Variovorax paradoxus: one gene and its partner. The protein of the gene in region 1 interacts with the protein of each later gene in a pairwise test. Links are inferred from orthologs where the notes say so. Each region holds a gene or a part of one and is shown on either strand. Other genes may lie near its edges. The genes, in order: purT and AACL56_RS11040.

What was found.
Region 2: the proteins of purT (region 1) and AACL56_RS11040 interact in binary tests that used the Escherichia coli proteins (3 or more experiments, as listed by UniProt). The link is inferred for Variovorax paradoxus from one-to-one orthologs.

The regions. Positions count from the first base shown.
Region 1 is NZ_LR743507.1:33,935-43,031, forward strand. What follows is about bases 2,259-5,258. They hold purT (formate-dependent phosphoribosylglycinamide formyltransferase), read right to left. Parts: upstream 4,365-5,258; coding sequence 3,153-4,364; downstream 2,259-3,152. Other genes in these bases: AACL56_RS00220 (alpha/beta hydrolase), read right to left, coding at 2,259-2,589; AACL56_RS00230 (3-hydroxybutyryl-CoA dehydrogenase), read left to right, coding at 4,546-5,258. In the rest of the region: AACL56_RS00210 (branched-chain amino acid ABC transporter permease), read right to left, coding at 1-682; AACL56_RS00215 (helix-turn-helix domain-containing protein), read right to left, coding at 701-1,534; more of AACL56_RS00220, read right to left, coding at 1,648-2,258; more of AACL56_RS00230, read left to right, coding at 5,259-5,394; AACL56_RS00235 (crotonase/enoyl-CoA hydratase family protein), read left to right, coding at 5,427-6,242; AACL56_RS00240 (serine hydrolase domain-containing protein), read left to right, coding at 6,265-7,587; AACL56_RS00245 (type III pantothenate kinase), read right to left, coding at 7,714-8,493; peptidoglycan-binding protein LysM, read left to right, coding at 8,649-9,097. UniProt on the Escherichia coli protein: Involved in the de novo purine biosynthesis. Catalyzes the transfer of formate to 5-phospho-ribosyl-glycinamide (GAR), producing 5-phospho-ribosyl-N-formylglycinamide (FGAR). Formate is provided by PurU via hydrolysis of 10-formyl-tetrahydrofolate.
Region 2 is NZ_LR743507.1:2,442,940-2,451,874, reverse strand. Bases 3,873-6,710 are described here. They hold AACL56_RS11040 (polyprenyl synthetase family protein), read right to left. Parts: upstream 5,833-6,710; coding sequence 4,912-5,832; downstream 3,873-4,911. Other genes in these bases: AACL56_RS11030 (aromatic ring-hydroxylating oxygenase subunit alpha), read left to right, coding at 6,329-6,710; xseB (exodeoxyribonuclease VII small subunit), read right to left, coding at 5,829-6,095; dxs (1-deoxy-D-xylulose-5-phosphate synthase), read right to left, coding at 3,873-4,890. Also shown: AACL56_RS11065 (branched-chain amino acid ABC transporter permease), read left to right, coding at 1-513; AACL56_RS11060 (branched-chain amino acid ABC transporter permease), read left to right, coding at 516-1,379; AACL56_RS11055 (ABC transporter ATP-binding protein), read left to right, coding at 1,376-2,173; AACL56_RS11050 (ABC transporter ATP-binding protein), read left to right, coding at 2,170-2,901; more of dxs, read right to left, coding at 3,040-3,872; more of AACL56_RS11030, read left to right, coding at 6,711-7,468; AACL56_RS11025 (DMT family transporter), read left to right, coding at 7,616-8,533; AACL56_RS11020 (sulfurtransferase), read left to right, coding at 8,575-8,935.

The DNA of each region.
Region 1 (9,097 bases):
CCGGGAACGCCTTCAGCCCGATGAAGCCCATGTTCGCGTGCACGAAGGTGATCGGTGCCAGCAGCATGCCCGCGATGGCCGCCACCGCTGCCGCCAGCCCCCACACCAGCCCGTTGAGCCGCTTCACCGGAATGCCCATGTAATAGGCCGCGAGCTGGTTCTGCGACGAGGCCTGCATCGCGATGCCCAGCTTGCTGTAGCGGAACATCGCGAACAGCAGGCCGCACAGGATGGCCGTGGCAATGATGATGGCCAGTTGCTCCAGGTTGACCACCAGCTCGCCGAGCTTCCAGATCTGGTCCTTGTAGGGCACGGCCAGCGTGTGCGTCTCGGTGCCGATGCCCGGCACCATGGTGACGAGCCCGCGCGCCACGTAGGCGATGCCGATGGTCAGCATCACGATCGAGAACTGCGGCTGCCCCAGGATCGGCCGGATCACCACCAGCTCGAGCAGCACGCCGAAGGCGGCCATGGCCACCACCGCAAGAATGGCGGCGAGCCAGAACGGCATGCCGAACAGCGACATGCCCGCGAAAGCACCGAAGGCGCCCAGCATCATCAGGTCGCCCTGCGCGAAGCTCACCGTCTCGGTGGCCTTGTAGATGAGCACGAAGCCCAGCGCGATCAGCCCGTAGATGCAACCTTGCGCGATGCCCGACAGCAGGAGTTGAAGGATCTGCATGGGTCCTTCGCCTCGTGCTCAGTGCCGGAAGCCGCCTGCCGCGTCGTGCAGCGCGAGGCGGCGCGAGCCGGCCAGGATGTCGCTGGGCTTGAGGCCGTAGACCTGGCGGATCGAATGGCTGAAGTGCGTCGAATCGGGGTAACCCGTGTCGAGCGCGATGTCGGTGAGCGTGGAGGCCTGCCGCACGTAGCGCAGCAGGCTGCGCGCGCGCTTCCAGGCGCGGAATGCGCGAAAGGCCATGCCGGTTTCCTGCTTGAACAGATGCAGGAAGCGCGAGAACGACAGGTGCACCGAGGCCGCGCAGTCTTCCGCCGACGTGGGCGCGGCGGGGTCTGCGTTGATGGCCTCGGCCACCTTGCGGATGCGCGGATCGAGCACGCGCGGCGCCAGCGCTTCGCCGAAGAACAACCTGTCGAAGTCGAAGCCATCGAAGTCCGTGCCGCGCTGAGAGGCGGCCAGCAGCCGCGCATGGGCATCGCGCACGCGCTGCACGAACGCCGGCGCCTCCACCGGGCCGCAGTGCTGCAGGAAGGCCGGCATGCGCGCGGGGTCGACCGACTCCGACTCGATCAGCAGGCTGAAGATCAGCGGATGCTCGCTCTCCACCTGGTGCGGCACGTGCGGCGGCACCACGATGAGCTCGCCGGACTGCCACGCGCCGCCACCGATGCGGATGCGGTTGGGCGGCGCACCGGCGGGCGACACGCACACGCCGTGCCCACCCATTGTGCGCTCGGCCGCGGCGCCGAGCAGGCCGGCATAGAACACCCGGTGCGGCGTGAGCCACATCAGCCGTTCGCCCTGCCGTGCGGCACCACCCGGGGGCGGCGTCGTCGTCCTCGTTCGCTGCATGGTGCTTGTCTCCTGCAATCGGTGGACCGCCACTCTGCGGTGGCGTTTTTTTGTTGGCTGGATCGTAGCGGCGCGGGCCGCTCGCGCGACATCGATTTGCGCGGGGACTTTCCCTAGGCCTGCGCGAACGCGCGGCGCAATTCACTGGCGCACAGCGCGACCGCGGTGCCGGCCTCGTCGAGCACCTTGCCCATGGTGATGAAGCCATGGATCTGCCGCTCGAAGCACACGTACGCCGCCCTGTTGCCGGCGGTGGTGAGCGCCTCGGCATAGGCCGCGCCTTCGTCGCGCAGCGGGTCGTAGCCGGCGGTGACGACCAGTGCGGGCGGCAGCCTCGACAGGTCGGTATGCAGCAGCGGCGAGGCGCGCCAGTCGAGATCGTGCGCAGCGTCGGTGATGTAGTGGTCGTGGAAGTAGGCCATCGTGTCGCGCGTCAGCAGGTAGCCCTGCCCGTTGGCCTGGTGCGACGGGTGGCCGCGGCGCATGTCGGTGGCGGGGTAGATCAGCAGCTGGTAGACGAGGGGCAGGTTGCCCGCATCGCGCGCGGCGATCGCCACCACGGCCGCGAGATTGCCGCCGGCGCTGTCGCCGCCCACGGCCATGCGGCTCGCGTCGAGCCCCAGCCCCGCGGATTCGCGGCGCACCCAGCGCGTGGCGGCGAGCACGTCGTCCACTGCGGCCGGGAAGCGGTGTTCCGGCCCCATGCGGTAGTCGACCGCCACCACCGCGCAGCCGGCGTCGTTGGCCAGCTCACGGCACAGCACGTCGTGCGTGTCGAGGTCACCGATGACCCAGCCGCCGCCGTGGTAGTACACCAGCACCGGCAGCGGGCCGGCGCCCGAACCCAGCGGCCGGTAGAGCCGCACCGGAACAGGACCCTGCGGGCCTTCGGCAGCCAGGTCGCGCACCTCCGCCACTTCGGCGGGCAGCGGTTGCGTGGTGGCACGGCGCTCGCGATAGAACGCGCGCGCGTCCGCAGGCGAGAGGGTATGGGTCGGCGGTATGCCGCGCGCCTCGATGAAGTCGAGCAAGGCACGCGCCTGGGGATGCAGCATGGAGTCTCCGGGAGGGGTCGAGCGAATGTCGCTCGATCTTCCCGCACCATGCCCGCGCCATGGAAGCGCGGCTTGCGGAAACTGGCTATGGCGGCCCCGACGGTGGCACGCCGGTGTGCCGGTGCGCCGCGAACACGTCCCCGCAATGCGCGAAGCCAGCCTGGTCAAGGCCAGGGACACCACGGAACCGGCTTCGCCGGGCCGTCGGTGTCGCCCCCGGCAGGGGGAGGGAGTAGCGACACGAAGTGCGCGAATCCCGGGGGCGAGCCATGGACACCACGGAACCGGCTTCGCCGGGCCGTCGGTGTCGCCCCCGGTAGGGGAAAGGCGTAGCGACACGAAGTGCGCGCATCCTGGGGGCGAGTCCAGAAACACCGAGGAACCGGCTTTGCCGGGCCTCCGGTGTTGCCCCCGGTAGGGGGAAGGAGCAGCGACACGAAGTGCGCGCATCCTGGGGGCGAGTCCAGAAACACCGAGGAACCGGCTTTGCCGGGCCTCTGGTGTTGCCCCCGGTAGGGGGAAGGAGTAGCGACACGAAGTGCGCGAATCCTGGGGGCGAGCCTTTATTTACGTGGCTTCACACGCGAGGCGGCTTCCTTGGCCAGCTTGCGCGCGGTGTCGGTGTCGGCCGCGTGCACCAGCGCCACGCCCATGCGGCGCTTGGTGAAGCTCTCGGGCTTGCCGAACAGGCGGATGTCGCTGCCCGGTACCTGCAGGGCCTCGGCGACGCCGTCGAAGGCGATGCCGGTGGCATCCACGCCGCCATAGATCACTGCGCTCGCGCCCGGGCTCTTGAGCGACGTATCGACCGGCAGGCCGAGGATGGCGCGCGCATGCAGCTCGAACTCGTTCTGCCACTGGGTGGCCATGGTGACCATGCCGGTGTCGTGCGGGCGCGGACTGACTTCGCTGAACCAGACCTCGTCGCCCTTCACGAACAGCTCCACGCCGAACAGGCCCTGGCCGCCGAGGTCGGCCGTGACGGCCTGCGCGATCTGCTGCGCCTTCTGCAGCGCGGCGGGTGCCATGGGGTGCGGCTGCCAGCTTTCGACGTAGTCGCCGCTCACCTGCACATGGCCGATGGGGTCGCAGAACTTCGTTTCCACGGCACCGGCTGCGTCTTTGGCGCGCACGGTCAGCAGCGTGATCTCGTAATCGAAATCGATGAAGCCCTCGACGATCACACGGCCATGACTCACACGGCCGCCGGCCATGGCGTATTCCCAGGCCTTCTGCACGTCGGCGGGGCCGTCGATCTTGCTCTGGCCCTTGCCGGAGCTGCTCATCACCGGCTTGACGATGCAGGGGTAGCCTATTCCTTTGCCGTCCACGCCGTCGATGGCCGCCTGCAGCTCGGCCAGCGAGTCGCAGAACTTGTAGGGGCTGGTGGGCACGCCCAGCGTCTCGGCCGCCAGGCGGCGGATGCCTTCGCGGTCCATCGTGAGGCGGGCAGCGCGGGCCGTGGGAATCACGCGCACCACGCCGGCGTCCTCGAGCTCCTGCAGCATCGGCGTGGCGATGGCCTCGATCTCGGGCACCACCAGGGCGGGCTTCTCGGCCTCGATCAGCGCCTTGAGCTGCGCCGGGTCGCTCATGGTGATGGTGCGCGCGTGGTGCGCCACCTGCTGACCGGGGGCATTCTCGTAGCGGTCGACCGCGATGGTCTCGACGCCGAGGCGCTGCAGGGCGATCAGCACCTCCTTGCCGAGTTCACCGGAGCCAAGCAGCATCACGCGGGTGGCGGAGGGGGAAAGGGGGGTGCCGAGGGTGGTCATGGTCTGGAATCGAAAAGAAAGACGGGGACGGAAAAAAGCAACCGCAGCACTGTAAGCCACCCGCGCGCCGGGTGTGTCACGCGCGGCAACGGCGCCGCCGCGGTGCTGATTCACAATCGACGGCTTGCCGCGGCGACCGCCGTGCGCGACCCCCTTTTCTGTTTTCCTCAAGGAGTTTTTCATGGCTATCCAGACTGTCGGCATCATCGGCGCCGGAACAATGGGCAACGGCATCGCGCAGGCCTGCGCGGTGGCCGGCGTGAAGGTGGTGATGGTCGACATCGCGCAAGCCGCCGTCGACAAGGGCCTGGCCACCGTGTCGGGCAGCCTCGACCGCCTGATCAAGAAAGAGAAGCTCACCGCCGAGCAGAAGACCGCCGCGCTGGCGCTCATCCAGGGCTCGACGAACTACGAAGACCTGAAGAGCGCGCAACTGGTGATCGAGGCCGCCACCGAGAACCACGCGCTCAAGCTCAAGATCCTCAAGCAGGTCGACGAGATGCTGGCGCCGGAAGTGATCGTCGCCTCGAACACTTCGTCGATCTCCATCACGCAGCTGGCCGCCGCCACCTCGCGCCCCGACCGCTTCATCGGCATGCACTTCTTCAACCCGGTGCCGATGATGGCGCTGGTGGAGATGATCCGCGGCTACCTCACGAGCGATGCCACCCACGACACGGTGAAGGAACTGGCCGAGCGCCTGGGCAAGTCGCCGATCACGGTGAAGAACGCACCGGGCTTCGTGGTCAACCGCATCCTGGTGCCGATGATCAACGAGGCCTTCTTCGTGCTGTCCGAAGGCATCGCCACGGCGGAAGACATCGACGCCGGCATGAAGCTGGGCTGCAACCAGCCCATCGGCCCGCTGGCGCTCGCCGACATGATCGGCCTGGACGTGTGCCTGGCGGTGATGGAGGTCTACCTCGAGCAGTTCGGCGACTCCAAGTACCGCCCCTGCCCGCTGCTGAAGGAGATGGTCGCCGCGGGCCAACTAGGCCGCAAGACCGGCCGCGGCGTGTATACGTACTGACCCGGCGTTAAAAAAACAAGGAGACAAGCGCCATGACCGCCACCCCCACCACCCCGCCCGCCGAAGGCTGCATCGACACCCAGGTGCTCGGCCACGTGCTGCTGATCGGCATCAACCGGCCGGCCAAGCGCAACGGCTGGACGCCGCCGATGTTCAAGCAGCTGGCCGAGGCCTACACCCGGCTGGACGACGATCCGGAACTGCGCGTGGGCGTGCTGCATGCCTTCGGCGACCATTTCACGGCAGGCCTCGACCTGCCGGCGGTGGCCGAGTACATGAAGCGCGGCGAGAAGGCGATTCCGCAAGGCCTGGTCGAGCCGCACGACTTCGGGCTCGAGGGCTACCGCCGCCGCACCAAGCCGATGGTGGTGGCCGTGAAGGGCATCTGCTTCACGGTGGGCATCGAGCTGATGCTGGGCGCCGACATCGTGGTGGCGGCCGACAACTGCCGCTTCTCGCAGATGGAAGTGCAGCGCGGCATCATGGCCACGGGCGGCGCTACGCTGCGCATGGCCGAGCGTGCGGGCCTGGGCAACGCGATGCTGCACCTGCTCACGGCCGACGAGTTCGGCAGCGACGAGGCCTACCGCCTGAACTTCGTGCAGAAGGTGGTGCCGGCGGGCGAGGAGCTCGACGCGGCACTGGCCATTGCGCAGCGCATCGCGGCCCAGGCGCCACTGGCGGTGGTGGCCACGCGGCTCAACGTGCTGAAAGCCATCGAGCACGGCCCGCTGGCCGCGGTGTCGGAATTCATCGAGACGCAGAAGCGCCTGTCCAACAGCGAGGACGCCGCCGAGGGCGTGCGCTCCTTCGTCGAACGCCGCCCGGCGCGCTTCAGCGGCCGTTGATCTCCTGCCCGTCCCGAACCCCATGCCGATCTTCATCCGCACGGCGCTCGCCGCCGCCTTCACCCTGCTTGCAGTGAACACCACCTCCGCCCAGACACCCGCGCCCGCCGCGCTGCCCGACCCCGCCGCCACCTCGGTCGACGCGCTGGGCTGGATGAAAGGCTTTCCGCCTCCGCCCGACAAGCTCATCACCTTCGACAACCCCGCGGGCGGCGTGTTTCCGCGCACGCGCTGGAGCTTCTCGCACGTGCGCGAGACCGTGCCCACGGCCAACGTGTGGCGCGGCAGCGGCGCAGCCAGCCCGCTGCCTTCGGCGCCGCGCAACGACATCGAGGCGGTCACCTTCAAACCCCTGGGCGGCGAGCAGACGCTGAACTTCGCCCAGATGATCTCGGGCACCTACACCGACGGCATCCTCGTGATGCACCGCGGCAAGGTGGTCTACGAGAAGTACTTCGGCGCGCTCACGCCCGAGCGCCCGCACATCGCCATGTCGGTCACCAAGTCCTTCGTGGGCACGCTGGCGGCCATCCTCGCGGACGAGGGCAAGCTCGACCCGGCCGCGCCCGTCGTCAGGTACATCCCCGAACTCAAGGACACGGCGTACGGCGACGCCACCGTGCGCCAGGTGATGGACATGACCGTGGGCGTGCACTATTCCGAGAACTACGCCGACCCGAAGGCGGAGATCTGGGACTACGCGCGCGCCGGCGGCATGCTCACGCAGGGCCCGAACTACGCCGGGCCCAAGTCGTTCTACGAGTTCCTCGTCACGCTGAAGAAGGAAGGCGAGCACGGCGACGCCTTCGCCTACAAGACGGTCAACGCCGAGGTGCTCGCCTGGATCCTTCGCCGCGCCAGCAACCAGTCGCTGGCCGATCTGCTGAGCGAGAAGATCTGGCGGCGCATCGGCGCCGAGCAGGACGCGTACTTCATGGTCGACCGCATCGGCACCGAGTCGGGTGGCGGCGGCCTGAACACGGTGCTGCGCGACCTGGCGCGCTTCGGCGAAACGATGCGCAATGGCGGACGTTCCGCCAACGGGCAGCAGGCGATTCCGAAGGCGGTGGTGGAGGACATCCAGCGCGGCGGCGATCCGGCCAGATTCGTGAAGGCCGGCTATCCGCTGCTCAAGGGCTGGAGCTACCGCGACATGTGGTGGGTGTCGCACAACCCGCACGGCGCCTACATGGCGCGCGGCATCCACGGCCAGAGCATCTACATCGACCCGAAGGCCGAGATGGTGATCGTGCGCTACGCGGCGCACCCTGTGGCCGCCAACGGCGCCAACGACCCGCTCACGCTGCCTGCGTTTCAGGCACTGGGCGAGGCGCTGATGCGCTGATGCCATCGGGCCGCGAACGGCCCATTGCAGGAACACCGACACCGGTTAACCGGCCTCGCCAGGACACCGGTGTTGCCCCTCGCAAGGAGGCAGGCGTTGCGACACCGAGTGCGCGAAGCCTCGGGGTCAGCCTCTTTCTCGTGCGATGACGAGCAGCCCGTCCATGATCAGGCTCTCGACCAGTTCGAAGTGCCCGTTCATCACGGGCGCCATCTTCCAGCCCGCACCGCCCGTCATGTAGCAGGCCGGCTCCATCCCGCAGTGCGAGCGCACGTGCTGCACCATGCGCTCGACCGCGCCGGCTATGGCATACGTGCCGCCGCTGGTCAGCGCGTCGCTGGTGTTGGTCGGAAATTCGCGCACCTCGCCGGTGGGCACGTGCAGCCCGGCCGTGCCCGACTCCAGCGCGCGCAGCATGATGCCGTGGCCCGGCAGGATCAGCCCGCCCAGGAACTTGCCGTCGGCGTCGATGGCCTCGACCGTCACGGCCGTGCCGATCAGCACCACCACCATCGGCAGCGGCCCCTTGCCGCCCTGCTCCGCCAGCATGCGGTGGCGCGCGCCGATCATCGCCACGAAGCGGTCGGCGCCCAGGCGCGTGGGATGGTCGTAGCCGTTGACGATGCCGGCCTCGCCCGCGCTCGGCATGACCCAGCGCGGGGTGCAGTCGAAGCGTTCGTTGATCTGCTCTTCGGCGCGACGCCGCACGGCGTCGCCGGCCACCACGCAGCCCAGCATGGACGCAGGTGCCGGCAGGTCGGCCCACGGGCCGTCGGCCAGCCGTTCGATGTGGTCGAGGAATTCGGCGCCCTGCGCCTGCAACGCGGCGCCGGGGCCGGCCGAGTCGTAGAGCGCCCACTTGAGGCGGGTGTTGCCGATGTCGATGGCGAGGAAGGGGGATGACATGCGCGCGATTATTGCGACTTTGTGAATATTCATGCTGGCGTGGCCGTCGCATACGGGGCATGGGCCTACGCAAGGGTGCCGTGTTCCGTCGCACCATGGCCTCTCGTTTTTTTCTCAATCACCGTCTTCACCGTCACCAACGCAAGGAGAGAGCCATGGGTCTGCTGAGTTTCATCAAGGAAGCGGGCGAGAAGCTGTTCGGCGGATCGTCGGCGCACGCCGCCACCACCGACGGCGACAGCGGCGCCAACGAGAAGGCCGCGGCCGCCATCAAGACCTATATCGAGACCCAGAACCTGGGCCTCACCCGACTGGCCGTGACCTATGCCGCCGCCACCGGCGTCGTCACCCTCGCCGGCCAGGCGCCGTCGCAGGAAGCCAGCGAGAAGGCCTCGCTGGCCGCCGGCAACGTGGCCAACGTGACCAGCGTCGAGAACAACCTCGTCGCCCCGGCAGCGCCGCCCGCGCAGTACCACGACGTGGTGAAGGGCGACACGCTCTCCGCCATCTCGAAGAAGTACTACGGCGACGCGAACAAGTACAACACGATCTTCGAGGCCAACAAGCCGATGCTGACCCATCCGGACAAGATCTATCCGGGGCA
Region 2 (8,935 bases), 2.4 Mb from region 1 along the record:
GGCACCATTCCCGACGACGCGCTGGTGTTCGCCGGCATCCACGTCACCGTGCTCGAGCTGGGCATCGTGCTGGCGTCCTTCGTGCTCATGGGCGTGCTGATGCTGTCGCTGCAGCGCACGCAGCTGGGCCGCGCGCTGCGCGCCATCGCGGAGTCGCCCAAGGCGGCCTACCTGGTGGGCGTGAACGTCGAGGGCCTGTTCTACCTGACCTCGTTCGTGGCCGCCGGCCTGGGCGGCGTGGCGGGCGTGCTGATCGGCCTGTATTCGAACGCCCTCTTCCCGCTGATGGGCCAGCCGATGCTCGAGAAGGGCATCGCGGTGATCATCCTGGGCGGCATGGGCGACATCCGCGGGGCATTGCTCGGCGGCCTGTTCCTCGGCTTCGCAGAGGTGCTGTCGGTGGCCTACGTAGGCTCCAACATGCGCGACGCGGTGGCCTTCGGCCTGCTGTTCCTCGTGCTGCTGGTGCGCCCGAAGGGTCTTTTCGGTTCGCTGAAGGAGCGCAAGGTCTGATGATGGAAGCGCTCGACAACTTCTGGTCGGTCTACAGCAACCTGGTGCTCTCGCTGGGCATCAACGGGCTGCTGGCTCTCTCGATCTGGCTCACGCTCGCCTGCGGCATGCTGGCCCTGGCCAACGCGGCATTCATGGGCATCGGCGCGTACACCGCGTCGATCCTGACGCTGAACTACGGCGCGCCCTTCCCGGTGGCCATCGCCGCGGGCATGGCCGCGCCCGCCGTGGTGGCGTTCGTCATCGGCAAGCCCACGCTGCGCCTGTCGGGCGTGTACCTCGCGATGGCCACGCTGGCCTTCGGCGAGGTGGTACGCATCGCCATCCTCAACGCCGAGTCGCTCACGGGCGGCGCGCTGGGGCTGAACGGCATTCCGCAATCGACCGAGTGGTGGCACGTGGCGCTCGCGCTGGTGCTCACGCTGCTGGTGCTGTGGCGCGTGCGCCGCTCCAAGGTGGGCCGCGCCTTCGAAGCCATCAAGGAAGACGAGACCGCCGCCGGCCTGATGGGCATCGACGTGGCGGGCCACAAGATGCTGGCCTTCGTGCTGGGCGGTGCCATCGCCGGCCTGGCGGGCACGCTGAATGCGCACCTGACCTTCTTCATCGGTCCGGCCGAGTACGGCTTCAACCGCGCGGTCGACATCCTGACGATGGCGATCCTGGGCGGCATCGGCGGCCTCACCGGCCCGGTGCTGGGCGGCACCATCCTCACGCTGCTGCCGGAAACGCTGCGCGGCCTGGGGGCCTTCCGCCTGGTGGTCAACGGCTTCATCCTGGTGCTGATCGTGCTGTTCCTGCCCAAGGGCATCTGGGACCCGGCGCGCATCCGCCAGTGGTTCGGCCGCAAGGGGAGCGCAGCATGAGCGATACGCTTCTGACATTGAAGGGCGTGTCGCGCCACTTCGGCGGGCTCAAGGTCCTGCAGGACGTGAACCTCGACATTCCCAAGGGCGGCATCTTCGGGCTGATCGGTCCGAACGGCGCCGGCAAGACCACGGTGTTCAACCTGATCACCGGCCTGCTGCCGACCACCAGCGGCACCATCCACTTCGAGGGCCAGGACCTGGCGGGCCGCAAGCCCTTCCAGATCACCCGCGGCGGCATCGCGCGCACCTTCCAGAACATCCGCATCTTCAAGGAGATGTCGCTGCTGGAGAACGTGATCGTGGGCATGGACGCCAAGCTGCGCTACGGCCCTTTCGGCCTGCTGGCGAGCTCCGGCCTGTTCCGCAGCGAGGAGAAGCGCGCACGCGACCGCGCCCGCGAACTCCTGAGCTGGGTCAGGCTCGACCACAAGGCCGACGACGTGGCCGACAACCTTTCCTACGGCGACCAGCGCAAGCTGGAGCTGGCGCGTGCGCTGGCCACCGACCCCAAGCTGCTGCTGCTCGACGAGCCGGTGGCGGGCATGAACAGCACCGAGAAGAGCGAGCTGATGGTGGAGATCGAGAACATCGCCACGCGCGGTTTCACGGTCTTCATGATCGAGCACGACATGCGCTTCGTGATGGGCCTGTGCCAGCAGATCGCGGTGCTGAACTTCGGGCGCATCATCGCGCGCGGCGGCCCCGACGCGATCCGCAACGACCCGCAGGTGATCGAGGCCTACCTGGGCCGCGAAGACGACGAAGCCACGAACGAGGAGGCAGCGGCATGAGCGGCACCATGACGCCCCCCCTGCTGCAGGTGAAGGACCTGAAGGTGTCCTTCGGCCACGTGGAAGCCGTGAAGGGCATCGACTTCGAACTGCACGAAGGGCAGATCACCACGCTCGTGGGCGCCAACGGCGCCGGCAAGTCGACCACGCTGCTGGCGCTGTCGGGCCTGGTGAAGAAGGCATCCGGCCGCGTGACCTTCGCGGGGCAGGACATCACCGCGCTGTCTCCGCACAAGATCGTCGCCGGCGGCGTGGTGCAGGTGGCCGAGGGCCGCGCCACGCTGACCACGCTGACGGTGCGCGACAACCTGGAGCTCGGCGCCTACACGCGGCGCGACGGCGCGGCCGCGCGCGCGGCCGACCTGGAACGCATCTACGCGCTCTTCCCGGTGCTGAAGGACCGGGCCGACGGCCTGGCGGGCAACCTGTCGGGCGGCGAACAGCAGATGCTGGCCATCGGCCGCGCGCTGATGGCCAAGCCGCGCGTGCTGCTGCTCGACGAGCCTTCGATGGGCCTCGCGCCGATCATCGTGCAGGACATCTTCCGCACGCTGCGCGAGATCAACCGGCAGGGGCTGACGATCTTCCTGGTGGAGCAGAACGTGCGCCAGGCGCTGAAGATCGCGGACCGGGCGTATGTGATCGAGACCGGGAGCATCGTGCTGGAAGGCACGGGGCGCGAGCTGCTGGGCAACCCGAAGGTGCAGGACGCTTACCTGGGCAGCTGAGCCGGCTGTCTTTTCTTTCTCCCTCCTTCCGGGGGAGGGTCGGGGCGGGGGCACGCGGCCTTCAACGCCGCGCAGCTTTGGAGCCGCTTGCCCCCATCCCAGCCTTTCCCCGGGAGGGGAAAGAGCAATACCGAAAACTCAGGCGCGGCCGAAGCGGTCGGCGATGGATTTTTCGATGCCTGCCGCATCGAGCCCGATGCCCGACAGCAGCTTGGCCGGGTCGCCGTGTTCGATGAAGCGGTCGGGCAGGCCCAGCTGCAGCACCGGCTTCTGCACATTGGCAGCCTGCAGGGCCTCCAGCACCGCGCTGCCGGCGCCACCCATGATGGCGCCCTCTTCCAGCGTGACGATGGCGTCGTGCGTGGCCGCCACTTTCAGCAGCAGCTCGACATCCAGCGGCTTGGCCCAGCGCATGTTGACCACGGTGGCATCGAGCAACTCGGCGGCGGCGAGTGCGGGGTACAGCAACGTGCCGAAGGCAAGAACGGCGATCCGCTTGCCTTCGCGGCGGACTTCGCCCTTGCCCAGAGGCAGGGATTCCAGCGTGAGGTGCGGCGCCACGCCGGCACCCGAGCCGCGCGGATAGCGCACGGCCACCGGATGGTTCTGCTCGTAGGCGCTGCTCAGCAGCTGGCGCGTTTCGCGCTCGTCGGCCGGGCACGCGATGCTCATGTTGGGAATGCAGCGCAGGAACGGGATGTCGTACGCGCCCGCATGCGTCGCGCCATCGGCGCCCACCAGCCCGGCGCGGTCGAGCGCGAACACCACCGGCAGGTTCTGGATCGCCACGTCGTGGATCAGCTGATCGTAGGCGCGCTGCAGGAAGGTCGAGTAGATCGCCACCACCGGCTTCAGCCCCTCGCAGGCGAGGCCGGCCGCGAAGGTCACGGCGTGCTGTTCGGCGATGCCGACGTCGTAGTAGCGCTCGGGGAAGCGCTTCTCGAACTCCACGAGTCCCGAGCCCTCGCGCATCGCGGGCGTGATGCCCACGAGGCGGCCATCGGCGGCGGCGGTGTCGCACAGCCACTGGCCGAACACCTGCGTGAAGGTCTGCTTGGCGACGGCGGTCGGCTTGACCAGGCCCACCTGCGGATCGAACTTGCCGGGGCCGTGGTAGGCCACGGGGTCGGCCTCCGCCAACTTGTAGCCCTGGCCCTTCTTGGTGACCACGTGCAGGAACTGCGGGCCGTCGAGGTGCTTGAGGTTCTCCAGCGTGGGCACCAGCGAGTCGAGGTCGTGGCCGTCGATAGGGCCGACGTAGTTGAAGCCGAACTGCTCGAACAGCGTGGCCGGCACCACCATGCCCTTGGCATGCTGCTCGAGGCGCTTGGCCAGTTCGAACAGCGGCGGCGCATTGCGCAGCACGCTCTTGCCGACGCTCTTGGCGGCGGCGTAGAAGTTGCCGCTCATCAGCTGCGCGAGGTAGCGGTTGAGCGCACCCACCGGCGGGCTGATCGACATGTCGTTGTCGTTCAGGATCACCAGCAGCTTGCAGTCGCACACGCCCGCGTTGTTCAGGGCCTCGAAGGCCATGCCGGCCGTGAGCGCACCGTCGCCGATGATGGCCACGGTGTGGCGGTCTTCGCCCTTCTGCTTCGCGGCCATGGCCATGCCCAAGGCGGCCGAGATGCTGGTCGACGAGTGCGCGGTGCCGAAGGTGTCGTACTCGCTCTCGGTGCGCTGCGGAAAGCCCGAGATGCCGCCGATCTGGCGCAGCGTGGGCATGCGCTCGCGCCGGCCCGTCAGGATCTTGTGCGGGTACGTCTGGTGGCCCACGTCCCACACCAGCCGGTCGTGCGGCGTGTTGAACACATGGTGCAGCGCGACCGTGAGTTCGACGGTACCGAGGTTGGAACTCAGGTGGCCGCCGGTGCGCGAGACGTTGTCGAGCACGCAGGCGCGCACTTCGTCGGAGAGCTGGCGCAGTTGGGCCCGGTCGTATTTGCGGATCGGTGCGGGGTCGTGGAGTGTGGGGAGCAGCGGAGCCATGAAGGGTTGTTCTTTTCTCTCTCAGCGATCTCGGTCGACCACCATGTGGGCCAATGCGCGCAGCGCTGCGGTGTCGGCCAGCCCGCTTCGTTCCAGCGCGGCGAGCGCGTCGGCCAGCAGCTGGCGGGCCTGGGCGCGCGCGCCGTCGAGGCCGAGCAGCGAGACGTAGGTGGGCTTGTCGGCCGCTGCGTCCTTGCCGGCGGTCTTGCCCAGGGTCTGCGAGTCGGCGGTGACATCGAGGATGTCGTCGACCACCTGGAACGCGAGGCCGATGGCCGCGCCGTAGTCGCGCAGCGCAGCCAGCGCGGCCGATGAGACAGGGCCGCATGCAGCGCCCATCTCCACGCTGCCCTGCAGCAGCGCGCCGGTCTTCAGGCGGTGCATTTCGCGCAGTTGCGCTTCGTTCAGTGCGATGCCGACGCTGGCGAGGTCGATCGCCTGGCCGCCCGCCATGCCCTGGCTGCCCGCGGCGCGTGCGAGCAGGCGGCACAGCGAGGCCTTCATCGCGGGTGGAATCTCGTCGCCTTCGGGCGTGAGCAGCTCGAAGGCCAGGGCCTGCAGCGCATCGCCGGCCAGCAGCGCGTCGGCCTCGCCGAACTTGACGTGCACCGTGGGTTTGCCGCGGCGCAGGACGTCGTTGTCCATGCACGGGAGATCGTCATGCACCAGCGAATAGGCGTGGATCAGCTCGGTGGCGCAGGCCGCGCGCAGGGCCGCGACAGTGTTGCCGCCGACGGCCTCGCTGGCCGCCAGCACCAGCAGCGGCCGCAGCCGCTTGCCGCCGTCGAGCACGGCATAGCGCATCGCGTCGCCGAGCAGCACCGGCGCATCGACGCCGACCCAGCGCGACAGCGCCGATTCGACATTCGCCAGGTGGGGTTCGCTCCATCCGGCCAGGGTCTTCGCGTCCCAATGGGGGGGATTCATCGTCGCGGCGCTCATTCGGCCGCCCAGGCCTTGAGGCTGCCCGCGTCGAGCACCTTGATCTGGTCCTCGACCGCCTGCAGCTTGTCGCGGCAGAAGGCGAGCAGCGCGGCGCCGCGCTGGTAGCTGCCGAGCAACTGGTCGAGCGGCAGCTGGCCCGATTCGAGTTCCGCCACCAGCTGTTCCAGTTCCTGGAGTCCGGCCTCGTAGCTGGCAGGCAGCGGGCCGGTATCGGGCGTTGCCGCCGGGCTGGTCGGGGAAGGAGAAGGCACCTTGGGCATGCAAGCGAAACGTGGGTGAAACCGGGCATTTTAGGACGGTGACCCGGGCGCCCGCCGCAGGCACCCCGAAGCCGGACAAAAAGGCGAGGGGCAAAAAAGTGCCCCCCGGGTACAATGCGAACTTCTCTCGTTGACGAAGTCAGCACCCTCTTCGGGCCGCCGAACCACACAGGCGGCGCCTTTCCGTTCTTTTTTCTTCTTCTCTCCCTGTGGGGAGCTTGGTCAGGTCCTCCATGTCTGATTTAAGTCTTCAACTGCAGCAGGCCGCGAGCCAACTTCCAGTTTCCGCGTATTTCGACGAGGCCCTCTATGCCCGCGAAATGCAGAACCTTTTTGCGCGAGGGCCCCGCTATGTCGGCCATCGCCTGGCCGTGCCCGAAAAGGGCGATTTCCATACGCTGCCCCAGGAGCACCAGGGCCGCGCGCTGGTGCACACGCCCAAGGGCGTGGAGCTGATCTCCAACGTGTGCCGCCACCGCCAGGCCCTGATCCTGAAGGGCCGGGGCCAGCTCGACAGCCAGACCGGCGGCAACATCGTCTGCCCGCTGCATCGCTGGACCTATGCCGCGAGCGACTCGCGCACCACCGGCACGCTGATCGGCGCCCCGCACTTCGAGCAGGACCCCTGCCTGAACCTGCACAACTACCCGCTGACCGAGTGGAACGGACTGCTGTTCGAAAAGAACGCCGACGGCTGCGGCCCCGACGTGGCCGCCGACATGGCCGGACTCGGACCGCAAGCCGATCTCGACTTCTCGGGCTACGCGCTCGACCGCGTCGAATTGCACGAGTGCAACTACAACTGGAAGACCTTCATCGAGGTCTACCTCGAGGACTACCACGTCGGCCCGTTCCACCCCGGCTTGGGGCAATTCGTCACCTGCGACGACCTGCGCTGGGAGTTCAAGCCGCGCTACTCGGTGCAGACGGTGGGCGTGGCCAACCGGCTCGGCCGCGCGGGCAGCCCTGTCTACCAGAAGTGGCAGGAGCAGCTGCTCAAGTACCGCGAAGGCAAGCCGCCGAAGTACGGCGCCATCTGGCTCACCTACTACCCGCACGTGATGGTCGAGTGGTATCCGCACGTGCTCACGGTGTCGACGCTGCACCCGGTCAGCCCGACGAAGACCCTCAACATGGTCGAGTTCTTCTATCCCGAGGAAATCGTCGCCTTCGAGCGCGAGTTCGTCGAGGCCCAGCAGGCCGCCTACATGGAAACCTGCGTGGAAGACGACGAGATCGCCGAGCGCATGGACGCCGGCCGCCGCGCGCTCATGCTGCGCGGCGACAACGAGACCGGCCCCTACCAGAGCCCGATGGAAGACGGCATGCAGCAGTTCCACGAGTGGTACCGCAGCGCGATGCAGAACGCCTGAGCCGATGAACGCGGCATCGACGGGTGTTCGGGGAACACCGCGGAACCGGCTTCGCCGGGCCGCCGGTGTTGCCCCCGGCGAGGGGGCAGGAGAAGCGACACGAAGTGCGCGAAGTCTGGGGGAGAGCCAATAGTGCAAGCGCTGTGGATGGTGCTGGGGGCCTTTCTGTTCGCCACGATGAGCGTGGTCGTCAAGATCGCCTCCGAGTGGTTCAACAGCGGCGAGATGGTCCTGGGACGCGGCCTGATCGGCATCGTGTTCCTGTGGCTGCTGGCGCGCAGCCGCGGGGTGTCGCTGGCCACCAGGTACCCCGGCATGCACGCATGGCGCAGCACCATCGGCGTGGTGTCGCTGGGCGCGTGGTTCTATGCGATCGCGCACATGCCGCTGGCCACCGCGGTCACGCTCAACTACATGAGCAGCGTGTGGGTCGCGGCCTTCCTCGTGGGCGGCGCACTGCTGGCCTGGGTGCCGGTGCCCGGGCGCGACGGCCGGGTCCAGCGACCGCCTTTGCAGGGCGCGCTGGCCATGACGGTGCTCGCGGGCTTCGTGGGCGTGGTGCTCATGCTCAAGCCCAGCGTCAGCGGCAACGAGGGTTTCGCCGGCATGCTGGGCCTGCTGTCGGGCCTGACCGCCGCCTTCGCCTACATGCAGGTGGTGGCGCTGTCGCGCATCGGCGAGCCCGAGTTGCGCACCGTCTTCTACTTCGCGGTCGGCTCGGCCGTGGCCGGCGCTTTCGCCACGGCCGCCACGGGGTTTTCGGGCGGCAGCGCATGGACATGGCAGCATGCGCTGTGGCTGCTGCCGATCGGCCTGCTCGCCGCCCTCGGACAACTTTGCATGACGCGCGCCTACGCCACGGCCAAGACCCAGGCCGGTACGCTGGTGGTCGCGAACCTGCAGTATTCGGGCATCGTCTTCGCTGCGTTCTACGGCGTGCTGGTGTTCCACGAGCGCATCGACGCCGCCGGCTGGGGCGGCATGGCCCTTATCATCGCCAGCGGCATTGCTGCAACTGTGTTGCGACAACGGGCGGTGCCCAAGGCGCCGGCGGAAGAACACTGACAGACGCAACGACGACGTCACTTTTCGAAGGAGCAAGCACCATGTACACCACCCTCATCTCCGTCGAACAGTTCCAGCAGCTGCAGGCGGGCGACACCCCGCACATGGTGTTCGACTGCAGCTTCGATCTCATGAAGCCCGAGGCAGGCGCGCAGCAGTACGCCGCCGCGCACATTCCGGGCGCTCACTACGCCAACCTCGACACCGACCTCAGCGCCAGGCATGGCGCACCCGGCGCGCATGGCGACGTGGTGGTGGCGCAGGACGACGGGATTCCGGCCTCGGGCGGGCGCCATCCGCTGCCCAGCCGCGAGAAGTTCGCGCAATGGCTGTCGAGCATCGGTTTTGCCAACGGCATGCAGGCCGTGGTGTACGACCGCAACGGCGCCAACTACTGCGGGC